Regions from separate parts of the Priestia sp. TRM10 genome, predicted to be linked through region 2. Evidence: predicted binding sites of a transcription regulator. Region 2 holds the regulator's gene; each other region holds the start of a gene.
What was found. Region 2 encodes LexA, which represses DNA repair genes until DNA is damaged. Its sites were predicted from a motif close to CGAACATATGTTCG; they were not measured.
Positions count from the first base shown of each region.

Region 1: a site for LexA is predicted at 3,823-3,836, ahead of ACK3CR_RS13650 (DNA polymerase IV). Genes of this name have one in related genera too.
Region 3: a site for LexA is predicted at 2,646-2,659, ahead of recA (recombinase RecA). Genes of this name have one in related genera too.

Region 1 covers NZ_JBJZOT010000013.1:453,247-460,663, forward strand. Annotated here, with positions in the region: gene ACK3CR_RS13630 (spore germination protein) at 1-943, shown strand, start outside; gene ACK3CR_RS13635 (Ger(x)C family spore germination protein) at 933-2,144, shown strand; gene ACK3CR_RS13640 (GerAB/ArcD/ProY family transporter) at 2,162-3,283, shown strand; gene ACK3CR_RS13645 (OsmC family protein) at 3,330-3,776, shown strand; gene ACK3CR_RS13650 (DNA polymerase IV) at 3,879-5,123, shown strand; gene ACK3CR_RS13655 (ABC transporter ATP-binding protein) at 5,134-5,928, opposite strand; gene ACK3CR_RS13660 (YrzI family small protein) at 6,111-6,251, opposite strand; gene ACK3CR_RS13665 (hypothetical protein) at 6,567-6,812, opposite strand; gene ACK3CR_RS13670 (sigma-70 family RNA polymerase sigma factor) at 6,928-7,417, shown strand, end outside.
Region 2 covers NZ_JBJZOT010000015.1:492,517-499,933, reverse strand. Annotated here, with positions in the region: gene ACK3CR_RS19300 (DinB family protein) at 1-84, shown strand, start outside; gene ACK3CR_RS19295 (Gfo/Idh/MocA family protein) at 193-1,398, opposite strand; gene ACK3CR_RS19290 (LCP family protein) at 1,556-2,527, opposite strand; gene ACK3CR_RS19285 (hypothetical protein) at 2,681-2,893, shown strand; gene lexA (transcriptional repressor LexA) at 2,952-3,575, opposite strand; gene yneA (cell division suppressor protein YneA) at 3,737-4,054, shown strand; gene ACK3CR_RS19270 (YneB family resolvase-like protein) at 4,121-4,792, shown strand; gene ACK3CR_RS19265 (DUF896 domain-containing protein) at 4,869-5,102, shown strand; gene tkt (transketolase) at 5,288-7,294, shown strand.
Region 3 covers NZ_JBJZOT010000015.1:651,504-658,920, reverse strand. Annotated here, with positions in the region: gene ACK3CR_RS20100 (helix-turn-helix domain-containing protein) at 1-679, shown strand, start outside; gene pgsA (CDP-diacylglycerol--glycerol-3-phosphate 3-phosphatidyltransferase) at 729-1,307, shown strand; gene ACK3CR_RS20090 (competence/damage-inducible protein A) at 1,375-2,616, shown strand; gene recA (recombinase RecA) at 2,822-3,859, shown strand; gene rny (ribonuclease Y) at 4,330-5,889, shown strand; gene ACK3CR_RS20075 (TIGR00282 family metallophosphoesterase) at 5,982-6,776, shown strand; gene spoVS (stage V sporulation protein SpoVS) at 6,953-7,213, shown strand; gene ACK3CR_RS20065 (dipeptidase) at 7,323-7,417, shown strand, end outside.

The sequences.
Region 1 (7,417 bases), on a different contig from region 2:
AATTGTTCAGGAAGTAAGAGACCGGATTTCAGGAATTGATGTTGGTAGCATTTTAGAGTCGGGAAATATTGAAGAGCTTATTGAAGACGAAACATTTACAACATTTCCGACCGTTTATCATACAGAGCGTCCTGATGTTGTAGCAGCCAATTTACTTGAGGGGAGAGTAGCTATTCTTGTAGACGGGACGCCGTTCGCCCTTGTTGTGCCTGCTTTATTCATTCAATTTTTTCAGTCTCCTGATGATTATTATACTCGGTTTGATATTAGTTCAGGGTTACGCTTTTTGCGCATTATGATTTTTTTTATTTCTTTAATTGCGCCATCAAGTTACATAGCAGCAACAACGTTTCACCAAGAAATGATTCCAACTCAGCTTGCTTTTTCGATTGCAGCACAACGAGAAGTTGTTCCATTTCCATCATTTGTAGAAGCCCTAATTATGGAAGTGACTTTTGAGATTTTACGAGAAGCAGGAGTTCGAATGCCAAGGGCAGTCGGGCAAGCTGTCTCTATTGTAGGAGCACTTGTTATTGGACAAGCAGCTGTTCAGGCTGGGCTTGTATCTCCAGCTATGATTATTATTGTTTCGTTAACAGCAATTGCGAGCTTTGCTACTCCGTCTTTTTCAATTGCTATTTCAGCCCGTGTTATTCGCTTTGCTTTAATGGTTTGTGCAGCTGCGTTTGGCTTCTATGGTATTTTCCTAGGACTAATCATAATGGTTGTTCATTTATGTAGTTTGCGGTCGTTTGGTGTCCCTTATATGTCCCCTCTTTCCCCACTCGATTTTCAAGGTCTAAGAGATACGTTTATTCGAGCTCCTTTTTGGTCACTTGATCGTAGACCTGCGCTTATAAATGAAGATAATGTCAAAAGACAAGGAAAAAATCAACGTCCATATCCTCCAACAGAAGAGGAGGAAAATCAAGATGAAACGTAGTCTACGGGCTTTTATGATCATTTTGTGTTGTTTTTTTTTATCAGGTTGTTGGAGCAGTAAAGAAATGTCTGATTTAGCTTTTGTTACAGCAGTTGGAATTAGTAAAGATAAAGAAGGAAAAAAATATAAAGTTTCGCTGCAGGTGGTGAATCCAGGAAGCGTTGCAGGTGGACAACAAGCAAGTGTTCAAGATGCTCCTGTGACGATTATGTCTAGTACAGCAGTTAATCCATTTGAAGCTAGTCGACATGTGACAAGCAAAATGTCACGAAATTTATACTATGCTCATACAAACTTAATTGTCATTGATGAAGAATTAGCAAGAACAAAAGGACTATATGAACTATTTGATTTTATTGAACGAAGTAATCAACTAAGGGAAACGGCTACAATTGTGATTGCAAAAGGTACAAGTGCTGAGAACGTAATTAAAAACTTAACTCCTATTGATCGAATTCCAGCCGTTTATGTGAACAAAATGCTTGAAAATGCGGAAGACAATGGAGGACAGAATATAAAAGTAAATGTTGATGAAGTTTTGCAAAAAATCACTTCTCATGGAATAGAACCTATTATTAACGGTATTTCGATTCAAGGTAGTGCAGAAGAAGGATCAATGCAAGAAAGTATCCAAGGAAGTGACCCAAAGGGAAAGGTAGAAGCAAGCGGCATTGCTGTTTTTAGAGAAGGAAAACTAATTGATTGGGTAAAAGGAGACAATGTGCACGGAATTTTGTGGTCAACAAATAAAGTGAAAGACATTGTAGATAGCATAGACTGGGAAAATCATAAAAAAGCAATTGCACTACAAACAATAAGAGCAAAATCAAAACTTAATGTCAAATGGAAGCATGGACGCCCTATTATTCTGATGAATATCGAAACAGAAGGAAACATTAATGGAGTTAATGTTTCTGTTGATTTAAGAGATCCACAGACTATTCAAAAAATAGAAAGATTATGGGAGAAGCGAATTGAACAAGAAGTAATGAAAACAGTAAAAAGAGCGAAAAAGGATAAAAGTGATATTTTTGGGTTTGGAAGAACGATTTATGAACATAGTCCAACAAAATGGAAAGAAGTGAAAGACGATTGGAATGTAAAAGGATTTACTGAAGTAGATGTGGAGGTAAACGTCAACGCTTTTATCCGTAGAACAGGTCTTCGTAATCAACCGTTCCTTTCTAATCCTAATCGGTAACAGAAAGTGTGAATAACGTGGAAAATATTAAAATCAGTACAAAACAACTATTCTTTCTTATTATCTTTTTTGAACATGGAAGTGCTCTTGTTGTTGGTCTTGGCGGAGGCGCTGACAGGGATGCGTGGATTGCTGTTTTGCTTGGGATGTTTAGTGGGATATGTCTCTTTTTTCTCTACGATCGCCTGTACAAATATTATCCAGATGAACCTCTAACAAGCTATGTTCAAAAAATTCTTGGCCCATTTCTAGGACGTATTGTAGCTGTGATGTATCTTATCTATTTTCTTTATATATCTGCACGGGTGCTGCGTGATTTCGGAGAGTTTCTTATTGCATTCTCGTACGTAGATACCCCTTTATTTATCATTAGTATGCTAATGATGATGACGATGGTATATGCCGTTTATAAAGGGTTTGAAGTTATTGCTAGAACAGGTGAGCTGTTTTTTGCCCTTCTTTATTTATTAGCTATACCTGGTTTTATTTTAATCATGGCGTCAGGCCTTATTGATTTAAGTAATTTAAAACCGATTCTTGAAAATGGCTGGAAACCTGTATTGAAAACATTAGTAACGTCAACGATCTATTTTCCGTTCGGAGAAATGGTTGTATTTTTAATGCTTCTTCCTTATTTAAAGGATAAGTCTAAAAGTACAATAGCAGGAATTTCAGCTATTTTGTTAAGTGGAATTAACTTAACGCTTACAATGGTGATTAACATATCTGTACTTGGATTAGATCTTTTTGAGCGCTCTCAATTTCCCTTACTCGGAACAATTCAAAGAATTGAAGTAGCTAATTTTTTAGAGCGTCTTGATGTGTTTTTTATGGTTTATCTTATTCTTGGTGGATTCTTTAAAATTAGTATTTTCTTTTACGCTGTTTTGATTGGCACTGCAGAATTATTTAAATTTAAAGACTATAAAAAGCTCACATATCCATTCGGCATTTTACTTCTCTTCCTTTCAATGTCAATTGCAAGCAGCTATCCTGAGCACATTAAAGAAGGAACAGGACATAATATTATTATGATTCATATTGTGCCACAAATGCTTCCACTGCTTCTTTTAGTTATTGCTTATATACAAAAAAAGATAAGGAAAAACAAAGAGCATAAAAGTACGCGCCTTTCGTAATGTGTGCTATAGTGACAAAGTCAAACACTTAGAAGGAGGAATTACATTGGCTAAACATCCTTTTCAATTAGAAGCCGTTTGGAATGGAGGAAGAAACAGCGACGGGCATATTGAAGCAGGGAATTTAACGTCTTCTATTTCGATTCCAAAAGAAATGGGCGGCCCTGGAGTTGGAACAAATCCTGATGAAATGCTGCTCGGAGCAGCTGCAACGTGTTATGTGATAACACTTGCTGCTATGCTTGAGAGAGCAGACATTGGGGTAGAGAGTTTAACTCTTCATTCAGATGCTGTTGTGGATGTTACAAACAACATCTTTACATATGAAAGCATAATGCATAAGCCTGTTATTACATTAAAAGCGGAATCAACTCCTCTTCAAGTTGAGAAAGCGCGTCGTCTAGCACATAAAGCGGAAGAGTCATGTATGATTTCAAGAGCTTTAGCTGGAAATGTAAAATTAGCAACAGAAGAAACTGTTCGGGTAGTTTGAAAAAGGATGAGTCCTATATGGACTTATCCTTTTTTATATCTGTTGAGGAACATACGTTCTTTTGGTAAGATAAAGGGAAAGCGATATTAAAGGAAGATGCTCATGAAATCGATGTATCCAAAAAAGGGACGTGTTATTTTACATATTGATGCAAATGCTTTTTTCGCCTCTGTTGAAATTGCGAACAATCCATCTTTGAGAGGTAAACCAGTTGCAGTAGCAGGAACGAAGCGAAGAGGAATTATTTTAACGTGCAATTATGAAGCGAGAAAATATGGAATTTATACAACAATGCCTTTGTGGGAGGCAAGGAAGAAATGTCCAGAGCTTGTTGTTTGCACGCCTAACTTTTCTCTATACCGAGAAGCATCCCTAAACCTTTTCACCTATTTATCAACGATAAGCTCGTTGCTTGAATCTGCTTCAATTGATGAAGGGTACTTAGACATTACGAACTGCCATGAGCTTGGTACGCCTGTTGAAATTGCTGAAAGAATTAGAAGAGATATTTTACAAAAATACGATTTGCCTGTTTCAATCGGAATTGCACCGAACAAATTTTTAGCGAAAACGGCTTCTGATTTTAAAAAACCGCTTGGCATTACTATTTTAAGAAAAAGAGATGTTCAAAAAAAGCTGTGGCCAAAGATGGTACATGAAATGCACGGCATTGGCAAAAAAACGGCTGAAAAGCTTCACAGTATTGGAATTCAAACGATAGGGGACCTTGCTCGGGAAGAAGAGAGGAAGTTATCTTCTTTACTTGGTATTCTAGGACCACAGCTAAAAAAGCGTGCAAATGGAATAGATGAACGCCCTGTTGATCCTGATGCGGCAGCAACGGTAAAAAGCATAGGAAATTCAACAACGCTTGCCTTTAATAGTGACGATGATGAACTACTATTAAACACGTTAAATAGCTTGTCTCAAACGGTTAGCAAACGAATGAAATTGAGAAATACGGTAACAGACGATATCCAAATTACGATACGGTACGCCAATTTCCAAACTGTAACAAGAAGTCAGCAATTGATGAATCCAATTGAAGAGAAAGAAGATATTTTTCAAGTTGCTTCTTCTTTGTTTGACAAACACTGGAACGGTTCTCCTGTACGCCTTCTTGGTGTAACAGCTCTTCGGGTTGAAGAAAAAGAGCAATCATTAAAACAGCTTAGCTTGTTTACATATGAAAATGAAATCCAAGACGAAGAAATCCTAGATGTTGTAGAGGATATTAATAAAGAATTTGATAAGCCGCTTTTACACCGAGGAGTTCATCATATTCAAAAATCTTCTTCTTTTGAAGAAAACTTCAAGAAAAAATATGGAGCATGGAAAAAGCGCTAAACATAATTGTTTAGCGCTTTTCTTGTTGAAGAATTTTAACGTAAGTTCTTCCGTTTTCTGTTTGAGCTTCAAGAGGAACGTTGAAAAAAGTTGATAACGTTTTAGAGGTTAAAAGCTCTTCCTTATTTCCTTGAGCATAGACCTCTCCATCTTTTAATAAACAAGTTTTGTTAAAAACAGGTAAAATTTCTTCAATATGATGTGTTACATAAATTAAGGTCGGACCATCCTCAAGACATGCTAGTGTTTCAATACTTTCTAAAAATGCTTCACGTGAAAGTAAATCAAGGCCATTGCATGGCTCATCAAGAATGAGAAGCTTGGGATTTGCCATAAGAGCTCGTGCAATAAGCACCTTTTGCTTTTCACCCTGTGAGCAGATACCATACTCTCGGGCTGCTAGACCTTTGATTCCAAGCATCTTCATAAGCTCAGTCGCTTTTTCAAAATCTGCCTCTTCTGTTTGGTCATATAATCCAATAGAAGCGAATTTTCCGCTTACAATAACTTCTTCACAGAGCACTGTTGAAGAAAATCGTTCGCTAAGAGAAGAGCTAACAATTCCAATATGCTTGCGAAGCTCTTGTAAATTAACGCGACCAAACGTTTCTCCAAGAACAGAAATGCTTCCTTTTGTTGGCCAAAGATAGCCGTTAATCATATTTAAAAGTGTCGTTTTCCCAGAGCCGTTTCGACCAACAAGTGCCCAGTGTTCACCTTCCTGTATGGTCCAGCACACATTTTTAATAATCGGTTGCTTTTGTCTGATCCATGAAATGTTGTCTAGCGAAATAACGGTATTCATTGCTGTTCCTCCTACCAAAAAATAAAAGTCTATTAGTATAGTTTACTTTATTTTCTGAATTCGTCCAGCTTACCGTTTCCAAAAAGGCTATGTTGAGTCACTCTCTATATAGTGTGTAATTTGGATTCTTTTCCATAGTGTCATTCTTTTCATACATATCATCACCTTTCAAAATGGATTTATTAGTTGTGGTAGTAATAGTTAATAATCTTATCGTGCTGTTCTTTCATAATCTTTTCTACAAACTCGTTGTACTCGATTTCTTCGTTTGTATACTTCCGCTTTTTAAATGAAATGGTAAAAAATATTAAGTTGAGCGTCATTCTTTTCACCTCCTTTCAAAGTAAAAAGCCACGAGAATACTCATGGCTTTAAACATAATAAAGCCACAGAACATCATCCGTCCTGTGGCGTAGAACGTGAAAAGAATAAAACTTATTTCACTCCACGGAAGGTCGGATGGAATACAGAAAAACGGCAGCAATCAAGAGTATGCGCAAACTTTTTCATAAATGTCGACCTCCTTGGAATTTTTTTCTTAACGATGTAATTATATAGAAAAATCAGAAAAAGGTAAAGGTATTTTTGAAAAAATAGGCAAAAAGGGTAGAAATTATAAAAGGTTTCTAAGAAAATAGCTAAAGAGAGTATAGATGGCTAATCTCTTTTAAATCATTAAGAAGCATATGTTGTTCAGTATGTGAAAGAGGAGCAGGGTCTTCAAAATTGAGGAAGCCACCTTTTTTTATTTGTTCATAAAAAAAGTTCAGTTCATCCTTTGTATAAGATGAAGAATGAAAAATATCGTTAATTGCTCGAATATAAAACATATTTTCTTCTCTAACATAGTGTCCTGAAACGATTAAACCAGAGTATTGACTCATCTAATCTCTCCTTTCATACATATAGCATTAGTATGTCCATAAAAACATAAGTTAAAAAACCAAACTTTTAGAGAGGGGAGTTCGTCAAATGAAAAGAGAAGAAGGGGGTGTCAGAATGAGTGAGGTTGCACTCGAAAAGCTAATCCAAGAGGATCAGTGTGATGAAGTACTTCAAGAACTCATGATTGATTATGGCCAAGATGTGCTGCAGCTTGTGTATTCATATGTGAAAAGTCGCGAAATTGCGGAAGACTTGACGCAAGAAATTTTCGTAAAGTGCTACAAAGCACTTCCTACATATAAAGGGCAAGCTAAAATGAAAACATGGCTATGGAGGATTGCGATTAATCACTGTAAAGATTATTTTAAAAGCTGGCACTACCGAAAAGTTATGGTATCTGAAAAACTCTCGCTTTTTTCTTCTCCTAAGCAAAAAAGTGTTGAAGAAGAAGTAATCCAAAAAAGTGAAGATGAAAGTTTAGTAAGTGTTGTCATGAATCTACCTATAAAATATAGAGAAGTTATTTACCTTTTCTATTTTGAAGAGATGTCGCTAAAACAAATTGAAGAGCTTGTTGGTATTAAACAAAATACGGTGAAAACAC
Region 2 (7,417 bases):
CAAGCAGGACTAAAACCTTTTGGGGTTTATGGACCACCAAAAGAAGATTGGATTCGTTTAGGTGTGGAAAATCCACCGCTTTAATAGTATGCTGAATAGTTTGTTAGTAGGAGAATAAAGGAAACCCTTAGAAAGGGGGTTTCCTTTAATTTTGACTTATTATCAACATTAAAAATGTAACAGATTCGTTATTTATGAAAGGTGTCTATCTAGAAACTCGCGTATAGTTACGACTTTTCCGCTTTGGATCGATTCATCAGCAGCGCTTGCGACTGCAATAGACCAAAATCCTTCAGCAGGAGTAGCTGCTTTTGTTTTTTTTCCAGCAATCGCATCAACAAATGCCCTATGTTCATAGTACGTTCCGCCATTATGACCGCTGTTTTGAATGATTTCAGGATAGCAAGGAGTAGTAATCTTAGCAGGAGCGCTTTCTCCACAAAGCACTTCTAAATGTGTAGATGGTTTATGATAGGGAAGAAAATCTTCATTTTCATATCCATATAGTCTTCCACGGTCTCCGCACAGCGTTAAATCTTCACGGAAAAGGGGAGAGAACATGCACAAATTAAAAGAAGCATGTATTCCATTTTCATAAATAATGATGATGTTTGCATGATCTAATATATCAGCTTTCTTTCCTTCATATTGAAAGTCTTTAAAATTGATAGCGTTTCCACCTACTGCATAAACAGAAAAGGGTTTAGCATCTGCAAATAGATTTAATAAATCAAAGTAATGGCAACATTTTTCAATAAGAGTTCCGCCTGAAAGTTCTGAAAACTTATTCCACTGCTCGACTTTATCTAAGAAAGGAAGGCGGTGTTCTGTCATCATCATCGTTTTTATATTTCCAATTGAGTTGCGCTCTTTTGTCTCATAAAGGGCTTCTTGATAAAGCGCTTTGTAGCGATATTGCAAACCAATTTGAAAAACGTTCTGATAAGACTCAGCCCATTGTTGAATGATCCATGCATCTTTCAACGTAGTTGCCATTGGTTTTTCAAGTAAAATATGTTTTCCAGATTTCATCGCTTCTTCCACAATTTCTTTATGTGTATAATTTGGGGTGCAAATAATAAGTCCATCAACATCAGGATCTTCGCACGCTGCTTTTAAATTATCATAAACATGTACAATATGACCCGGAAAGTTTTCCTCAATCATATGAAGGGCTTCTTTGACACTTTTTTGGTTAGGATCATATATGCCATGAACTGAAGCACGTCCTTCTAACATTGTTGCTTTAATATGCTCATGCCCAATCATCCCGGCACCAATAATGTTAAATTTATAAAGAGGTGTTTCGTTTTTATAAATGTGTTTATCTTTTTCACGCAAATAGTTGCTGTTTAGAAAACCCGAAAAAAAAGTGCTATGACGTTCAAATTCCCCCATATTCATGCCTCCTGTTTTTTAGAAACTCTCATTAAAGTATAAAAAGCATTGTTAGAAAATACAACAGAAGTTATTTGTGTTCCTATTAATATATGTTCTAAAAGATTAATTGGTATAAAAAAAGACTCACATTGTGAAAATGTGAGTCTTCCTTCATTTAATCAAGAAACTCTTGTAGAGCTTTTTTATTTTCTTCTTTATCAATACTTAACACAGCTCCAACGTCTTCACGGGCATTTTCAAATGTACCGTCAAGAGGGAGGCGAAGTGTTTTAACTTCCTTAGTGCTTCCTGTAGCAAAGTCTTTTCCAAGGAGTAGAAGTGTTTTTTGATCAATGTTTGTATCAACATACGGATCTGTAAGACCGAGCAATTTTGGAAGTTTGAAGACACTGCCAATGCTTGCGGCTTCTTTTTTCAGTTTTGTTAGCACTTCTTGCTGACGTTGAACACGTCCAAAATCACTTAAACTATCGTGACGGAAGCGAACATAGCCCAGAAGTTTATCACCATGTAATGTTTGTTTTCCTTCATGAAGGGTCATACCAATACCAGAAGACATTTCTTCTTCAACGGTTACGGTAATACCGTCTGGAGCAATCGCGTCCACGACTTTTGGGAAGCCTTGAAAGTCTACGACAGCATAGTAATTAATATCAACACCGAAGTTTTCTTCAATTGTTTTACGTAAAAGCTCAGGTCCTCCAAAAGCAAAGGCAGAATTTAATTTTTGTTTTCCGTGTCCTGGAACGTCAACATACATGTCTCTCATAAGGGAAACGATTTTAGGTTGTTTTGCGTCTTGATCATAGTGTGCAATAAGGATAGAATCTGTACGAGCGTGATCTTCACCTCGTGAATCACTTCCAAGCAAAAGGACATTCATTTTTCCGTCGTTAGGAAGTGAGCCATTAAAGTCATCATAAAGCTCTCCGTCTTTTGCGAAACTTCCATCTTGAGCTTCAGAGAGTCCTATTTTATATTGAATAAAGCTATAAATTCCTCCAGCGACGACTACAAGAAGGATGAGCGCTAGAATAATGCGGCCCCATCTTGGTCGACGTCTTCTTTTTCTATTTCTTGTTCTTTCGGTTCTTTCCAATGTGCTTTTCACCACTTTCTCTATCATGATGCCAGTAGCATTTGTACTCTTAAGCAAACATTGTATCAAACTTTTCTTTGTTTGGCATCTCAGAAGAGAAAGAGCGTAATCAGATTTCTTGCGCGCATTCTTTCTGCTAGTGTATATTAGGATATACTTTATAGGAAAGGAGAGGGGAAAATGAATCGTTATTTATTTCAATACGAAGTGCTTTCGCTAAAGAAAGAAGGAGAATTTAGCGTTGTTGCGCAAAGTGAAGAAGAGGCAGCATCTCAAATTCTAGAGCGCGTGGCAGATATTGAGTTCACAGATGAAGATGATGTGAAGATTGGCAAATTGATCAAAGTTATTGAAGCAAAAGATCATTATTACGAGTGCGAAGGTTGTACATGATCACTACATAGCGTAAAAAATCCCTCTTTAAATAAGTAAGAGGGATTTTTTACGCCTTCTAATGAATCGAGCGATATACGCCAATAACTTTTCCTAAAATTGAAACATTGTTCAAAATAATAGGAGCCATTGTGGCGTTTTCAGGTTGTAAACGAATATAGTTTTCTTCTTTAAAGAAACGTTTTACTGTTGCTTCATTTTCTTCTGTCATAGCAACAACAATATCGCCGTTGCTTGCTGTTTGTTGTTGTCTCACAATTACCATATCGCCATTTAGAATTCCAGCTTCAATCATACTATCTCCAACAATTTCAAGCATAAATACGTGCTCATCAGGAGCCACATATTTATCAGGTAACGGAAAATATTCTTCAATGTTCTCTATAGCTGTAATAGGCTGTCCTGCTGTTACTTTACCAATAACCGGAACATTAATAACATTATTTTTTTGAACATCGTTTGTTTGATCTAAGTCCAGAATCTCGATTGCACGCGGTTTTGTAGGGTCACGTCGAATTAATCCTTTGCTTTCAAGGCGAGCTAAGTGCCCGTGAACCGTTGAGCTTGATGCAAGTCCGACTGCTTCACCAATTTCGCGTACTGACGGGGGATATCCTTTAAGTTTTACACATTCTTTTATATGACTCAAAATCTGTTGCTGTCTCTTCGATAACTTTGTCATTGGGATTCACCTCAAATCTAGCTCAATCTTACTAGGATTATAACATGGTTTTTTCATAGATACAAACATAAGTTCGAAAAAAATCCGTTGACAATAAAAGAATGAAAGAGATAAAATAAGAACATATATTCCGAACATACATTCTTAAAGGTGGGAGAAAGATGAAAACGAGGACTAATTCACTTACATACTATGTCACATTTTTTGCAGGACTTGCACTTTTTTCATTTATTATATTAAACGTGTCAAAAGAGCCAGAGCTTGATCAATATGCGATTGTTACCGTTAAAGCAGGTGACACGCTTTGGGGATTAGCGAACGAGTATCAAGGGAATCATCAGCTTTCAACCGTTGATTTTATAGATTGGGTCGAGAAGCAGAACAATATAGAGAAGAAAGACCTCAAAGAAGGCGAAGAAATTTATATTCCAGTTTTAAAAGAAAAACTAAACAATGCGCTTGTTGCTAAAACACAGTAATAGATTCTTGCTGTTTTCTTTTCTTTCATGAAATAATAGATTAAAAACACTGTGTAGGGGCGAAATATGAGAGCGATTATTTATTGTCGGGTAAGCACGGAAAAAGAAAGTCAAACAACATCATTAATAAGGCAAAGAGAAGAGTTAGAAGAGCTTGCTAAAAAGCACGGTTTTGAAATTATAAAAGTTATTGAAGAGCGTCATAGTGGATATGACGTTGAACGTGATGGAATTATTGAAGCACTCACTCTTTTTCAAGAAGGAAAAGGAGATGTGCTTCTTGTACAGGATGATACAAGACTTGGACGTGGCAACAGTAAAGTAGCGCTTATGCATGAGCTGAAAAAAGCGGGTGCTAAAGTTTATACGTTGAATGAACAAGGTGAGCTTTATTTATCTGAAAGTGACACAATGGTTTTAAATATTTTAGCTGCTGTTGAAGAATATCAGCGCCAAATTGTTCGCTTTAAAATTAAGCGGGGAATGAAGAGAGCTGTAGAAAACGGATATAAACCTGAACTAAACTTAAAAAATAGAACAAGCGGTGGACGAGATAAAAAAGAAGTTCCTATTGAAGACATTATAAGACTTCGAGCTAAAAAGCTGACGTTTTATGATATTGCTTTAACGCTAAGAGGATTAGGGTATGATGTTAGCAAAGCAACAGTTCACCGTCGCTATCAGGAACATATGAAAGAACAAGAAGAGAATGAAAAAATGGACATTGAAATAGAATAAGGTAACTTACTTGCTAATTTACCCTCTCTTTTGTACGATATGTACATAAACGAGAACTTTTTATAAGGAGAATACAATGTTATCAAAAGATAAAATTGCTCGAATTAATGAGCTTGCAAACAAATCAAAAACAGAAGGTTTAACAGAAAAAGAAGCTTCTGAACAAAAAAATTTACGACAAGAATATTTACAAACTTTTCGTAAATCAATGACCAATTCTTTACATTCGGTCAAAATTGTCGATCCAGAAGGCAATGATGTTACACCGAAAAAGCTAAAAGAGAGTCAAAAACGTAACAAATTAAATTAATGGGTTATCATAAAAAGGTTAGAGGAGAAATAGTGCTATACTCTGGCCTTTTTGTGTATTTTATGAGTGAAAACAGCGTTAATGAGAAATGATATAATTGCTATTGAATTGTTGTACAAATCAAGGCAATATTAGTATGATAGAGTTATTATTAGATTTTTGTTAGCAGAAAGGAAGGAAAGAAAATGTCACAACGTATTGAAGATTTATCAGTCACTACTATTCGCACACTTTCTATTGATGCAATTGAGAAAGCAAACTCAGGACACCCTGGAATGCCGATGGGCGCAGCTCCAATGGCATATGCTTTATGGACAAAATTTATGAATCATAATCCGAAAAACCCTGAATGGTTTAACCGCGATCGTTTCGTGTTATCAGCAGGTCACGGATCAATGCTTCTGTATAGCCTTCTACACCTTTCAGGCTATGATCTATCAATGGACGAAATCAAAAACTTCCGTCAATGGGGAAGTAAAACGCCTGGACATCCAGAATACCGTCATACAGCTGGTGTTGAAGCAACAACAGGTCCACTAGGACAAGGTATCGCAATGGCTGTAGGTATGGCTATGGGTGAAAGACATTTAGCAGCAACTTACAACAAAGAGAACTTTGACATCGTAAACCACTATACATATTCGATTTGTGGAGACGGAGACCTTATGGAAGGGGTTGCAAGCGAAGCTGCTTCACTTGCTGCACACTTACAACTTGGTCGTCTTATTGTTCTTTATGATTCTAATGACATCTCATTAGATGGTGAACTTGATCGTTCATTCTCTGAAAACGTAGAAGATCGTTTCAAAGCATATGGATGGCAAGTTATCCGTGTTGAAGACGGAAACAACATTGAAGAAATTAATGCGGCGATTGAAGAAGCACAAAAAGATACAAAACGTCCAACATTAATTGAAGTGAAAACAGTAATTGGTTATGGTTCTCCAAACAAGTCTGGTACATCAGGTGTTCACGGTGCACCACTTGGTGAAGACGAAATGAAGCTAACAAAAGAAGCTTATCGCTGGACATTTGAACAAGATTTCCATGTGCCTGATGAAGTGTACGAGCATTTTGAAAGTACAATTGTTCAAAAAGGACAAGAAAGCGAAGAAAAATGGAACAAGCTTTTTGCAGAATACAAAGAGCAGTATGGCGAGCTTGCTGAGCAGTTTGAAAAAGCTTTAAAAGGCGAAGTAGACGTAGACTGGAACAGCATTTTACCAAGCTTTGAAGCTGGTAAGGAAGTTGCAACACGTGCATCTTCAGGAGACGTGCTAAACGCGATTGCTGAAAACATTCCATCTTTCTTCGGCGGCTCTGCTGATTTAGCTGGTTCAAACAAAACAACAATTAAAAATTCTGGTGACTTTACAGCAGAAGACTACAGCGGACGTAATATTTGGTTCGGTGTTCGTGAATTTGCAATGGGAGCAGCTTTAAATGGTTTAGCTTTACATGGCGGTTTAAAACCATTTGGCGGTACGTTCTTCGTATTCTCTGACTACCTTCGTCCAGCAATTCGTCTTTCAGCTTTAATGGGAACACCTGTAACATACGTGTTCACACATGATAGCATTGCTGTTGGTGAAGATGGTCCAACACATGAGCCTGTTGAACAACTTGCATCATTCCGTGCAATGCCTCATCTTTCTGTATTGCGTCCAGCAGATGCAATGGAAGTTGGAGCAGCATGGCGCTTAGCAATTGAATCTACTGATCAACCAACAATGCTTGTGCTTACTCGTCAAGGTTTGCCAACGCTTGATATTACGCACGAAGAAGCATACGAAGGTGTTTCAAAAGGTGCTTACGTTGTTTCTCCTGCACAAAAAGAAACAGCAGATGCGCTTTTACTTGCGTCAGGTTCTGAAGTAGGTTTAGCTATGAAAGCACAAGAAGAGCTTAAAAAAGACAATATCGATGTTGCAGTTGTTAGCATTCCGTCATTTGATCGTTTTGAAGCTCAATCAGCTGACTATAAAGAAAGCGTACTTCCAAGCGCTGTAACAAAACGTCTTGGCATTGAAATGGGATCTTCATTCGGCTGGCATAAATATGTAGGCGGAGAAGGCGAAGTTCTAGCAATTGACGGTTTCGGTGCTTCTGGCCCAGGAGAAAAAGTATTAGAAGAATACGGCTTCTCTCCTGAAAATGTTGTAGCTCGCGTGAAAAATTTATTAAACGCATAAAATCTACAGTAATGAAAAAAAGACTGTCGTTATGACAGTCTTTTTTTCAATTCGACAAAACAAGTGCTTCTCCTCGTCAGCGATAGACAAGCCTTTTTTCTTTTTCCCTTTATAATAATAGGA
Region 3 (7,417 bases), 160 kb from region 2:
TTCTCGTGTAAAAACAAGAACAAAGGAAGTAGCTCCTAAAAATTCAAAAGTGCTTGATGCCTTGCCAAAAGCCATCATTGCGGCTGTTGTAGTTGGTGTCCTTGTCTTAGGATGGGTGATTGCTCTTTACATCAACAAAGACGATAAAGAGCAGGCAAACAGCACTGATTCGCAAGTCGAATCACAGTCAGAGCAGTCATTAGATGCACAAAAAGAAGATAGTAACGATGACAGTGAGCAAACATCAACAAAAACGGATGATAATAAGGAAGCAGAAAAGAAAGAAGACGCTAAAAAAGAAGAGGAAAAAGAGTCGGATAAAGATGAATCTAAATCCAAGCTTACAGCTGTAGAAGGTGCAGCAAATGCAGGCACATACAAGCTTGAAGGAGCAGACGAGTTTAAGCTTGAATTAACGGCTACGGCTACAACTCCTTCATGGGTAGGCGTAACAAATGGCAAAGGCAACTCTTTCTTTAGCAGTATGCTTCAAAAGGGCAAAACAGAAACCATTGATTTAACGAATGAACAAGAGGTGAAAATCCGAGTTGGTTTTGCTCCTGGTGTTGAAGTGAAAGTAAATGGTGAAGTTGTTCAATATCCAAGCGATCCGAAGCAAAACGTAACGCAGAACGTTTTCATTCAATATGATGGATCTGAAGCGAATAGCGAATCATAATCGTTTCTATACGAGCTTGGTATGTACCGAATAACTGGAGGAATCAACTGTGAATTTACCAAATAAGATTACTGTAGCACGAATATTTTTAATCCCTATTTTTCTTATTATTATGTTAGCGGGCTTTGATTGGGGCACGCTACATGTTGGGGAGACAAGCTTACCTGTTGTAGATCTTGTTGGAGCCATTATTTTTATCATTGCTTCAACAACGGATTGGATTGACGGCTACTATGCCCGTAAGCTTAACATGGTCACAAACTTAGGGAAATTTCTAGATCCGTTAGCAGATAAACTCCTCGTTTCAGCAGCTCTTATTGTTCTTGTAGATATTGAGCTTGCTCCGGCGTGGATGGTTATTGTTATCATTAGCCGAGAATTTGCTGTAACAGGTCTTCGTCTTTTACTAGCAGGTGAAGGAGAAGTATCTGCTGCTGGACAGCTTGGCAAAATTAAAACATGGGCTCAAATTGTAGCAATTGCTGCGCTCCTTCTACACAATGTACCGTTTTCTCTTCTTTCTATTCCGTTTGGAGAGATTGCCCTTTGGATAGCGGTTATTTTCACCGTTATTTCAGGATGGGACTACTTTGTAAAAGGAAAGCACGTGTTTATTAACTCTAAATAAGAGGAAAAGGGATTTTAGACAATTTGTTTAAAATCCCTTTTACATATATTTAAAGGAGACGATTTTGATGAATGCAGAAATTATTGGTGTAGGGTCTGAGCTTTTGCTTGGACAAATCGCAAACACAAACGCTCAATTTTTATCAAAACAGCTTGCATCACTAGGTGTGAATGTATATTATCACACAGTTGTAGGAGATAATCCAAAACGTCTAGAAACTGCGATTGAAGCAGCTAAGGAACGCGCAGATCTTCTTATTTTCACAGGCGGATTAGGGCCTACAAAAGACGACTTAACAAAAGAAACCGTTGCAAAATCACTAGGAAGATCGCTTGTATCACACGAGGAGTCACTTGCCTCTATCAAAGACTATTTTGTAAAAACAAAGCGAGTGATGACACCGAATAATGAAAAGCAGGCACTTGTTGTAGAAGGCTCAGATGTGTTATTAAATGATCACGGCATGGCGCCCGGAATGTACATTGAAGCTGACGGTAAAACGTACATTATGCTCCCAGGACCACCAAAAGAAATGAAGCCAATGTTTGAAAATTATGCAAAACCTCACATCTTAGACCGCCTTGGTGTAAAAGATCAAATTATTTCTCGCGTGCTGCGCTTTTTTGCGATTGGTGAATCACAGCTCGAGACGGAAATTGAAGATCTTTTAGAAGCTCAAAGCAATCCAACAATTGCACCGCTTGCAGGAGATGGGGAAGTTACGCTTCGCTTAACAGCTAAGCATGAGACAGAAGAAGGGGCATTAGCTTTACTAAAAGAAATTGAAGATAAAATTCAAGAGCGCGTTGGCGAATACTTCTATGGATATGACCAAACAACATTGTTTTCTGAAGCGCTCAAAAAGCTTAGTGAAAAGAACTGGACATTAGCAAGTGCTGAAAGCTTAACAGGCGGCTTGTTTAGTGAAAGAATGACAAGTATCTCAGGTTCTGGTGAGCATATGAGAGGCAGCATTGTCACATATCATGATAATATTAAAGAACATGTTTTAGGAGTGGACACTGACGTTCTTCAAAAACATGGCGCAATTAGTGAACAATGTGCGCGCCAAATGGCTGAGAAAATAAAAGAAAAGTTTAATACATCAGTAGGAATTAGTTTCACAGGAGTTGCGGGTCCAAACACAGCTGAAGGGCATCCTGTTGGACATGTTTTTGTTGGACTTGCCATCGAAGGGAAAGAAACGGTTGTTCACGAACTGAACCTTCAAGGAACAAGAGAAGGGATTCGCAAAAGAACCGTCAACTATGGAGCATATTACTTATTAAAAGAAGACAGTGAGCTATAAAAGCTCGCTGTTTTTTACAGAGAAAAAATCGAATGAATGTTCGACTTTTTCCTTGGCAAATGACTCAAAAAGATGTATAGTAGTAATAGAAGCTCCCACCGAAAAATAACGTGTGGGAGAGGAGATACTCGCTTTTAAAACAGACTATTATACTAGCAATAGTTTTAATACATTGTGCTTTCAAAGCGCTAAAGGAGGAAATCAATTGAGCGATCGTCAAGCTGCATTAGATATGGCTTTAAAGCAAATTGAGAAACAGTTTGGTAAAGGTTCTATTATGAAATTAGGAGAAGACACTGAACGTAAGATTTCCAGCGTTCCAAGTGGTTCACTTGCGCTGGATGTGGCACTTGGAATAGGTGGATACCCACGTGGACGTATTGTAGAAGTATACGGCCCAGAAAGCTCTGGTAAAACAACGTTTGCTCTACATGCCATTGCAGAAGTACAAGCAGAAGGTGGACAAGCTGCTTTTATCGATGCAGAGCATGCTCTTGATCCAGTTTATGCAAGAAACTTAGGTGTAAAAGTAGATGAACTTCTTTTATCACAGCCAGATACAGGTGAGCAAGCGTTAGAAATCGCAGAAGCTCTTGTACGAAGCGGTGCTGTTGATATTGTTGTTGTCGACTCTGTTGCAGCTCTTGTACCAAAAGCAGAGATTGAAGGGGAAATGGGTGACTCACACGTTGGTTTACAAGCTCGTCTAATGTCACAAGCTCTTCGTAAGCTTTCAGGTGCAATCAACAAGTCTAACACAATTGCTTTGTTCATCAACCAAATTCGTGAAAAAGTGGGCGTAATGTTCGGTAACCCAGAAACAACTCCTGGTGGACGCGCGCTTAAATTCTATTCTTCTGTTCGTCTTGAAATTCGTCGTGCAGAACAGCTTAAACAAGGTAACGACGTTGTCGGAAACAAAACAAGAGTTAAAGTTGTAAAAAATAAAGTAGCACCACCATTCCGTACAGCTGAAGTAGATATCATGTATGGGGAAGGTGTGTCAAGAGAAGGCGAACTTTTAGATATCGGTTCTGAACTTGATATCGTTCAAAAAAGCGGTGCTTGGTACTCTTACAACGAAGAACGTCTTGGACAAGGTCGCGAGAATGCGAAACAGTTCTTAAAAGAAAATAAAGAGATTGCTGCTGAGATTCGTAACCAAATTCGTCTTCACCATGGTTTAGATGAAGAGATGGTACAACCGGCAGAAGAGCAAGAAAAAGTAGAAGTTCCAGAATAAAAGGCTGATTTTTTCAGCCTTTTTTTTATAATAAAATATTGATATACATAGAGTAGAAAAGCTTTTAAGCATAAAAAGAGAGAGTAGTGGAGAAAATGGAACTAGGTGGAAAATTACTCTTATCCCTTCAAAGAAAAGAATTTGAACAAATTGGAAGGCTTGACAATAAATTTTGCCACCTTTACAATTAATATGTATATCTTATATTAATGTAATGAATCAGTTGCTATGTAAAAAAGCGAATTGATGTTACAATGGAATAGGAGAACGGACACGTACTCAATGAGCATGTGTTAACATGAGTCAAAAGCTTTGCTTACCGTTCGGCTCGCTTTGATATAAGACTCAAAAATCGGGTCGCTTTTTTTATAGCGACGGCTTTTTTTTACAAGCCTTTGTATGTATATGGAAACATGAAAAATGTACATGCCGACAAGACAATTTACTTATAGCAAGAGGAGGTGAAAAGGATGGAAACTATTACAATCATCTCCGCTTTGCTTACCTTAATCGTCGGTATTGTTGTTGGGTATTTTATTCGCAGATCTATTGCAGAGGCGAAGATCGCAGGCGCGAAAAGTGCTGCGGAACAGATTGTGGACGAAGGAAAACGCGAAGCAGAATCCTTGAAAAAAGAAGCATTGCTAGAAGCGAAAGACGAAATTCACAAGCTTCGTACAGAAGCTGAGCAAGAAATTCGAACTCGCCGAACAGAGCTTCAAAAACAAGATAATCGCTTAATGCAAAAAGAAGAGAACCTTGACCGAAAAGACGAGACGCTAGACAAGCGTGAAACGGCACTTGAAGGGAAAGAACATTCTCTTACACAGAGACAACAACAAATAGAAGAAATGGAAAGCAAAGCGGAAGAAATGCTAGCCGCTCACCAAACAGAGCTTGAACGAATTTCAGGCTTAACGCGTGAAGAAGCGAAGCAAATTATTCTTGACCGCGTAGAGAATGAACTCTCACATGATGCGGCCGTGATGATTAAAGAAAGTGAACATCGAGCAAAAGAAGAAGCGGACAAGAAAGCAAAAGAAATCCTGTCGCTTGCTCTCCAAAGATGTGCAGCAGACCACGTTGCTGAAACAACAGTATCAGTTGTTAACTTGCCAAACGACGAAATGAAAGGACGAATTATCGGACGTGAAGGCCGAAACATTCGAACACTAGAAACATTAACAGGTATTGATCTTATTATTGATGATACACCAGAAGCAGTCATTTTATCAGGTTTTGATCCTATTCGTCGTGAAACAGCAAGAATTGCACTTGATAAACTTGTTCAAGATGGACGTATCCATCCAGCTCGTATTGAGGAAATGGTCGAAAAATCTCGTCGTGAGGTTGATGAGTACATTCGAGAAGTTGGAGAACAAACAACATTCGAAGTTGGTGTTCACGGACTCCATCCAGATTTAATTAAAATTTTAGGACGCTTGAAGTTCCGTACAAGCTATGGTCAAAACGTCTTAAAACACTCAATGGAAGTGGCTTTCCTAGCAGGCCTTATGGCAGCAGAGCTTGGGGAAGATGCCGTTCTTGCACGCCGTGCAGGGTTGCTTCATGATATTGGAAAAGCGATTGATCATGAAGTGGAAGGAAGTCACGTTGAGATTGGGGTTGAGCTCGCAACAAAATATAAAGAGCACCCTGTTGTCATTAATGCCATCGCTTCTCACCACGGTGACGCTGAACCAACATCGATTATCGCTGTGCTTGTAGCAGCTGCTGATGCGCTTTCGGCTGCACGCCCTGGAGCAAGAAGTGAAACGCTTGAAAACTATATTCGTCGCTTAGAAAGACTTGAAGAGATTTCAGAAGGTTACGAAGGCGTCGAAAAATCATTTGCAATTCAAGCAGGTCGTGAAGTTCGAATCATGGTGAAACCAGATACGATTGATGACCTACAGGCGCATCGTTTAGCTCGAGATATTCGCAAGCGAATTGAAGAGGAGCTCGATTACCCTGGTCACATTAAAGTCACGGTTATTCGTGAAACAAGAGCCGTTGAATATGCAAAATAAATAACGCCAGATAGTCTCGGAAACATCGTTTCCGAGACTATCTTATTTCTATCAGCTTAAAATGAGAATTTGAACGTAGAAGGGATTTAATTATGAAGATTTTATTTGTCGGAGATGTTGTAGGCTCTCCAGGAAGAGAAATGATAGAAGACTATTTGCCGCGCTTAAAGCAAAAGTTTTCTCCAAATATGATTATTGTAAACGGAGAAAATGCCGCACATGGTAAAGGAATTACAGAGAAAATTTACCGAGGCTTTCTAAATAGTGGAGCACACGTTGTTACACTAGGAAACCATGCATGGGATAAGCGCGAGATTTTTGATTTCATTGACAATGCAAAACAGCTTGTTCGTCCTGCAAACTTTCCAGAAGGAACGCCAGGAAAAGGGCTTGTTTTCTATCCATATCGAAATACAGAAGTCGCGGTTATTAACTTGCAAGGTCGCGCGTTCTTGCCTCCAATTGATTGTCCATTTAAAAAAATCGATGAACTTATCGAAGAAGCTCGCAAGCGTACGTCCCTTATTTTTGTTGATTTTCATGGAGAAGCAACAAGTGAAAAGCAAGCGCTTGGTTGGTACGTAGATGGCCGTGTTTCAGCTGTGGTTGGTACACATACACACGTTCAAACAGCAGATAACCGTGTTCTTCCAAAAGGAACGGCTTATATTTCAGATGTTGGAATGACAGGTCCATATGATGGAATTTTAGGAATGAGCCGTGAAGCTGTTCTACGTCGTTTTCAAACAGCTTTACCAGTTCGCTTTGAAGTAGAGGAAGGGCGCAAACAGCTTAGTGCCGTTCTAATTGATATTGAAGATAAAACAGGTAAAGCAAAAAAGATTGAGCGCATTTTAATTAACGACGATCATCCGTTTTTCGTATAAAAGAAGAGTCGCAGAATTTCTGTGACTTTTTTACATTAATTGTTTTCGAAATTTTTAGAAAAAATAAAGAAATAGGCAGGAATATGTATGCGCTACCGTGAATATAGTATCAATGAAATTAAAGTTTTTCTACTAAACCTTCAATATACACTGTAAAAGATGAGGAGGATTCAAAGATGGAAATCTTAAAAGTATCAGCAAAATCAAATCCAAACTCAGTGGCAGGAGCACTTGCTGGCGTTTTGCGTGAACGAGGCGGAGCCGAGATTCAAGCAATTGGTGCAGGAGCGCTCAATCAAGCTGTAAAAGCCGTGGCGATTGCGAGAGGATTTGTAGCACCAAGTGGCGTTGATCTCATCTGTATTCCGGCATTTACTGACATTCAAATCGATGGCGAAGAACGGACAGCCATTAAGCTTATTGTGGAACCTCGCTAAAACAATGGATTTTTTTCATAAACGTTCATTCCATAACATAGATAATGGAATATAAAATAACCTGTTGAATATTCAACAGGTTATTCTAGTTGAAAAGGGAAGTGATCAAATGCTCGTTTTTGACGCACATTGCGACGCTTTATTAAAACTATGGAGCGACGAAAAAATTTCTTTTTTCCAAGATGAAAAAAGTCTGCACGTTAC